2 linked regions of the Runella sp. SP2 genome follow. The main gene of each other region encodes a partner of the protein of the gene in region 2 in a complex. Links are inferred from orthologs where the notes say so. Each region holds a gene or a part of one and is shown on either strand. Other genes may lie near its edges. The genes, in order: DTQ70_RS18150 and uvrB.

The links.
Region 1: the proteins of uvrB (region 2) and DTQ70_RS18150 are in contact, whole or in part, in a crystal structure (PDB 7EGT), measured with the Thermus thermophilus proteins. The link is inferred for Runella sp. SP2 from one-to-one orthologs. Residues at the interface, in WP_096411307.1 of Thermus thermophilus: Glu23, Leu25, Arg26, Asp27, Gly28, Glu29, Arg30, Phe31, Arg55, Glu326, Asp327, Phe328, Glu379, Ser382, Gln383, His398, Gly400, Arg401; in WP_096412145.1 of Thermus thermophilus: His654, Arg656, Phe657, Gln666, Asp668, Glu669, Lys680, Arg681, Leu682, Ser683, Lys685, Tyr686, Ala687.

What each region holds. Positions count from the first base shown.
Region 1 is NZ_CP031030.1:4,554,670-4,558,029, reverse strand. Bases 298-3,331 are described here. They hold DTQ70_RS18150 (ATP-dependent helicase), read right to left. Parts: upstream 2,965-3,331; coding sequence 631-2,964; downstream 298-630. Other genes in these bases: recG (ATP-dependent DNA helicase RecG), read right to left, coding at 3,179-3,331; hisIE (bifunctional phosphoribosyl-AMP cyclohydrolase/phosphoribosyl-ATP diphosphatase HisIE), read left to right, coding at 298-567. Outside these bases: more of hisIE, read left to right, coding at 1-297; more of recG, read right to left, coding at 3,332-3,360. UniProt on the Escherichia coli protein: A helicase with DNA-dependent ATPase activity. Unwinds DNA duplexes with 3'-5' polarity. Translocates on single-stranded DNA with 3'-5' polarity. Initiates unwinding more efficiently from a nicked substrate than double-stranded DNA.
Region 2 is NZ_CP031030.1:4,039,549-4,042,790, forward strand. Bases 151-3,066 are described here. They hold uvrB (excinuclease ABC subunit UvrB), read right to left. Parts: upstream 2,662-3,066; coding sequence 640-2,661; downstream 151-639. Other genes in these bases: DTQ70_RS15990 (Uma2 family endonuclease), read left to right, coding at 151-525; DTQ70_RS16000 (TIGR01777 family oxidoreductase), read left to right, coding at 2,983-3,066. Also shown: more of DTQ70_RS15990, read left to right, coding at 55-150; more of DTQ70_RS16000, read left to right, coding at 3,067-3,242. UniProt on the Escherichia coli protein: The UvrABC repair system catalyzes the recognition and processing of DNA lesions. A damage recognition complex composed of 2 UvrA and 2 UvrB subunits scans DNA for abnormalities.

The sequences.
Region 1 (3,360 bases), 520 kb from region 2 along the record:
TTGGTTCCTGCCGTTGTTCAAGATGAAGAAACGGGGAAAGTACTCATGGTTGGGTATATGAATGCGGAAGCATTGGCTAAAACCGAAGCCGAAAAAGTGGTCACATTTTTTAGCCGTTCTAAGCAAAGACTTTGGACTAAAGGGGAAACTTCGGGTCATTTTTTACAAGTAAAAACAGTTTTGGTGGACTGTGACCAAGACACGATTTTGATAAAAGCGCATCCAATTGGCCCTACTTGCCACACGGGGGCGGATACCTGTTTTTTTGAGAAAAATGAGGGCAAAGCTTCGTTTTTGAATTACTTACAAAAGCAAATCATTCGCGACCGCAAAAATAATCCCTCGGATGCGTCATATACAAGTAAGCTTTTTGCCCGTGGTGTTAATAAAATTGCCCAAAAAGTCGGTGAAGAAGCCGTGGAGTTGGTGATTGAAGCCAAAGACGCTAACGATGACTTGTTTAAAGGTGAAGCTGCCGATTTGTTGTTCCATTACCTGATTCTTCTCGAACAACGTGGGTTGGATTTGGACGATATTGTGGACGTATTAAAAACGAGACACAAATAAAAACATTTTGTGCATCAGGGTACTCATACCCTGATGTACAAAATGTACAAAAATCACGTATTGCTACCGTAAAATTCTCAGCTTCGCAAAACTCAATAAGAGGGTTTTTTCGCCCGTTGTGTCAAAATGAATAATGGCTTTGCGGTCAGTGCCGTTGACGTCCATTTTCTTGACCGTACCTTTCCCAAATTTTGGGTGTTCTACGCGATTACCTTCTTCCAGATTTGAGGTATCACTTGCCACAAAAGGCTCGCTCGACGTACTGGCGCTGTTGGTTGGTGGGGGAGGAGTCGGCACCTTGGGACTGGATACCCCAGTTGAACTTTTAACCGTTTCGCTCGTTCCTTTTTGAGGTTGAGAAGTGCGGTTGGCTATCTGACGAATAAAATTCATCGACGACGGCTCCGCATTGTTTCGGTAGTCGTCCATGCCTCCCGAACGGCGCCCTTTGGTCATCATCAAAAAACGCTGGTCAACTTCAAACAAAAATCGGCTAGGTTCGCACATATTGAGGCGACCCCAGTTGTAGCGACTTTCGGCGTACGAAAATGTGAGTTTGGTTTCGGCACGGGTAATGGCCACGTAAAACAGCCGTCGCTCTTCTTCCAAATCCTCGCGCTTTTCGAGCATCATTTGGCTAGGGAATAATCCTTCTTCTAGCCCCACAACATACACATTTTTAAATTCAAGCCCCTTCGCGCCGTGAATCGTCATCAAAGTTACGCGGTCGGTGTCGCCATCATCGTCGCTTTCGTCAGCGGTAGTTAACAGTGAAACAGTTTGCAAAAACGAACTCAACGTTTTGTCCTCATTATCGGGGTTATCCACAAACTCTTTGATGGCGTTCAGCAATTCTTGCACGTTTTCGTAGCGGCTCAAGCCCTCCACGGTTTTGTCTTCGTACAACTCCCGCAAAATTCCCGAGGCTTTGGCCACGTGAGAAGCTACAGCGTAGGCATCTTTGCCTTCTTCCAGCAAAATTTTGAAACTTTTAATCAAAGTGGCAAAACCCTCAATGGGCAAGGTCGCACGCCCCGCCACGTACCGAGAGATATTGGAAACAACTTCCCAAATTGGCACGCGGTGCTCGGCCGCCGATACGGATATTTTGGCTACAGTGGTGTCACCAATGCCACGTTTGGGCAAGTTAATAATTCGCTTAAAAGCTTCCTCGTCGTTTTGGTTCACGATAAAACGCAAGTACGCCAACAAGTCTTTGATTTCTTTGCGTTGGTAAAACGACAATCCCCCAATGATGCGGTACTTGATGTTGAGTCGGCGGAGGGCCTCTTCAAACGCCCGCGATTGGGCATTGGTACGGTACAAAATCGCGAAATCGGTGTTGCGTAAGCCTTTGTTTACTTTTTCTTCAAAAATCGCGGTGGCAATCAGCCGCCCTTCTTCGTTGTCCGAACTTGCCTTCACCACGTCAATCAATCCTCCCTCCTCGTTAGTGGTAAACACGTTCTTTTTGAACTGCGCTTTATTTCTAGCAATCACCGAGTTGGCTGCATTCACGATGGTTTGGGTCGAGCGGTAATTTTGCTCCAACTTCACCACCCGTACTTCGGGGAAATCGCGCTCAAAATTGAGAATATTCTGAATGTTAGCCCCACGGAAGGCATAGATACTTTGGGCATCGTCGCCTACCACGGCAATGTTCCGATGTACCGCCGATAACTTTTTGGTAATCAGGTACTGTGCCACGTTGGTATCCTGAAACTCATCGACCATCACGTATTGGAATTTGTGCTGGTACTTGTTCAAAATTTCAGGAAAATCGCGAAAAAGCACGTTGGTATTGAACAACAAATCGTCAAAATCCATCGCATTGGCCTGAAAACAGCGCGTCGTATAAGCTTTGTACAAGCGGCCGATTTCGGGCAATTTTGCCGCTTCGTCGTCGGCTCTGAACAACGGATTTGCCAAGTAGTCATCGGCCGAAATAAGGTTGTTTTTTGCCCCCGAAATACGGTTAAAAACCACGTTGGCTTTGTAGGTTTTGTCGTCGAGGTTAAGCTCTTTGACAATGCTCTTAATCAGCGATTTAGAATCGTCGGTATCATAAATGGAGAAATCGGAAGTATAGCCCAAAAAACGCGCTTCGATGCGAAGGATTTTGGCAAACACCGCGTGAAACGTTCCCATCCAGATGTTTCGCGCTTCGTACCCGACCACTTTCTCGATACGCGCGCGCATCTCTCCTGCGGCTTTGTTGGTAAACGTCAGCGACAAAATCCGAAACGGATCCACGCCATTTTCTATCAAATGGGCAATTCTGAAGGTCAGCACTCGTGTCTTGCCCGAACCCGCACCCGCAATAATCATCAACGGCCCTGGGCCGTGCGTTACGGCTTGGGCTTGGGGTTCGTTGAGGCCACTTAAATAATCAATCATTTACGTCATTTTTTTACACTACCACAAAGTTAGAGGAAAAGTTTGGGAGTCCCTTACAAATCAGCAGTAGCTCAGGGTAAAGGGTGTAAAAACGATGTTGTTTCGATAGCGCGAGTGTCACACTCGTGCTAATCATTTTTAGGCTTCAAGCCTAATCATTCAAAAAACGACTTGAAGCCTGAAAATAAAAGCCACGAGCAGGATGCTCGCGCCATCAACTAATGCGACTCCAGTTAGTTTCCTCCTTCCGAAGTGAGTCAATGTGGCTGCGGATGGGTTCGTTTTTGGGGAGTACCAAATCGGGGTCTTCTTGTAAAATTTCGTCGGCAGCTTCGCGGGCGGCTTTTAATACAGCACCGTCTTTGGCCAAATCGGCCAACAACAAATCCATCAAAC
Region 2 (3,242 bases):
GAAGCGTTGTGATGTTAGAGAGAATTCATTAAATTTGGAAAAACTATTTTCGTTATGGCTTCAACAACTTTTGACCTTATTGAAGAATTTCAATCCGAAAATATTATATCTGTCAATCACTCACGCCTTATTCACCGAATTGGGGTTGCTCTTGACAAATACGACGCAGAGTATGATATTTTTCCTGAACTGGAATTAGAACTCTCTACTGGCAAGTGTAAACCTGACATTTCGGTTTTCAATAACCTACCCGTTGATTGGCTCAACGACATTATTTTTTACAATCACCCTCCCATTCTAGCCATTGAAATTCTTTCGCCAAAGCAAGCATTAACCGACTTAACCCAAAAAGCTTTTGAGCTGTATTTTCCTGCGGGAGTCAAAAGTGTCTGGCTTGTTTTGCCTTCCGTTCGCATGATTATCGTTCTTACCCCTGATGGTCAAAGAAATACTTACACCGACGATGTACTCCATGACCCTGCGGTCAATTTTACGTTACCTTTAGCTGCTATTTTTCGGAAATAAAACCGTTGGGTGTGCGAAACTTTGCCTACAAATGTTGCGCCTCTACCGAGGCTGATTTGAATGACTTAAAAAATGTGTCGAGCCGCGATTAACAATTAACCTGTGCTTTAGCACTTAATCTTTCTTCAGTTTTTCTCGCAATTGCAACAATTCGTCGCGATAACGGGCAGCTTCCAAGAAATTGAGTTCTTTGGCGGCGGCTTCCATTTTGCGCTGTGTTTCCGCAATTAGCTTTTCCAATTCGGGTTTTGCCATGTATTGTACTACTGGGTCGGCAGCTACTCGAACCTCTTCTGGTTCTACGTAATAACGTTTTGCCGATGGTTTTGAATCGGCCACCGACGTTTGTTCCATGATGGCCTCGCGACTCTTGAAGACCGTCTTGGGCGTAATTCCGTGCTCTGCATTGTACGCCATCTGAATCTCTCGACGGCGATTGGTTTCTTCAATGGCCTTTTGCATCGAGCCTGTCATACGGTCGGCATACATGAGCACTTTTCCGTTTTCGTTTCGCGCCGCCCGCCCAATGGTTTGAATAAGCGAACGAATATCCCGCAAAAAGCCTTCTTTGTCGGCATCCATGATTGCCACCAACGACACTTCGGGCAAGTCCAGCCCTTCCCGCAAAAGGTTTACTCCTACCAGCACATCAAATGCACCTAAACGCAAATCACGCAAGATTTCGACCCGATCAAGGGTTTTTACTTCCGAGTGGATATATCGTCCTTTGATGCCTACCCGCTCCAAATACTTGCTCAACTCTTCCGCCATTCGTTTGGTCAAAGTAGTAACCAAAACGCGTTCATTTCGCTTAACACGTTTATCGATTTCTTCTAACAAATCATCAATCTGATTGAGGCTCGGGCGTACCTGAATTTCGGGATCAAGTAAGCCCGTTGGACGAATAATTTGCTCTACCACCACGCCATCCGTCCGTCGGAGTTCGTAATCAGCAGGAGTTGCACTCACAAAAATCGTTTGGCCTGCCAAGTCCTCAAACTCTTGAAAAGTCAGCGGTCGGTTGTCCATCGCACTTGGTAAACGAAACCCAAAATCGACCAACGACTCTTTACGAGAGCGGTCGCCGCCCCACATTGCACGGATTTGAGGCATTGTCACGTGGCTTTCATCCACCACCAGCAGAAAATCTTCGGGGAAATAATCGAGCAAGCAAAACGGCCGTTCGCCTGGTTTTCGATTGTCAAAATACCTAGAATAGTTTTCGATACCCGAACAGTAGCCCAATTCGCGCATCATTTCTAGGTCAAATTCCGTTCGTTCACGAATTCGTTGGGCTTCTAGCAACCGACCTTCTTTTTCAAAATAACTAATTTGCGCCACTAAATCGTCCTGAATATGGCGAATGGCATTTAGTAAAACGTCCCTTCCTGTCACGAATAAGTTGGCAGGAAAAATGGCCACCATCTTTTCGGACGAGATTTTTTTGCCGTTGGTGGGATTAATACGCTGAATTTCCTCGATTTCATCCCCAAAAAAAATGATACGATAGGCAAAATCAGCATAGCCTGGATAAATATCGACCGTATCGCCCTTTACCCGAAAGTTTCCGCGTGCAAATTCGGCTTCTGTCCGACTGTAAAGAATTTCAACCAAACGAAACAAAAACTGATTGCGGGTGATTTGCTCTCCAACGCCTACCCGCACGATACTTTTGCGGTATTCTTCGGGGTTTCCTGCACCATAGATGCACGACACCGACGCCACCACCAACACATCTCTTCGCCCCGACATCAACGACGAAACCGTCGAAAGCCGAAGTTTATCAATCTCTTGGTTAATGGCTAAATCCTTCTCAATGTAGGTATTGGTCGTTGCAATGTAAGCTTCGGGTTGGTAATAATCGTAGTAGCTAATAAAGTACTCGACCGCATTGTTGGGAAAAAACTGTTTAAACTCTCCGTACAACTGTGCAGCGAGGGTTTTGTTATGACTCAACACCAGCGTAGGGCGGTCGAGCTGCGCTACCACATTGGCAACGGTAAATGTTTTTCCCGAACCCGTTACCCCAAGAAGCGTTTGGGAAGGTTCGCCGTTCTGAATACCTTCCACAAGCTGTGCAATGGCTTGGGGCTGATCTCCAGTAGGCTGGTAGGTAGAAATGATCTCAAATGGCATATTAATAGTAGCAGTATAAACCTAGACAACACCCAAAATAGCCACAAAAGTTCTGTTTTTCAAAGACAACTTACAACCCTAAAAAAAACATGGCCCCGTTCCAATGAAACGGGGCTAATGCCAAATTACCCTACTCTATTATATTAATTCTTCTTGTACAAGCATCGTGCCAAGATTTCATTAAAAAACATTTTGACAACGTAGCTCGCTAAAAAGCATATTTTTATTCAACATATTTAAAATCTACACAACTTTTCTGGCCTTACCGCAACGATTCCCCCTTATTGGCAGTTATGATAGATGTACTTTACTCCTATTATTATGGCGGAAACTGTTTTAATTACTGGTGGTACGGGCTTAATCGGGCGCCGTCTTACCACCTTACTTCTCGAAAAAGGTTATCAAGTAGCTTACCTAAGCCGAAAACAACAAAACATCCCAAACGTCAAAATTTACCGTTGGGATATTGAAAAAAATTTCATTGACGAAAATGCCCTTCGCACTACGGATCACCTGATCCATTTGGCAGGGGCTGGAATCGCCGACCAACGCTGGACTGCCAGTCGTAAGCAAGAGATTAT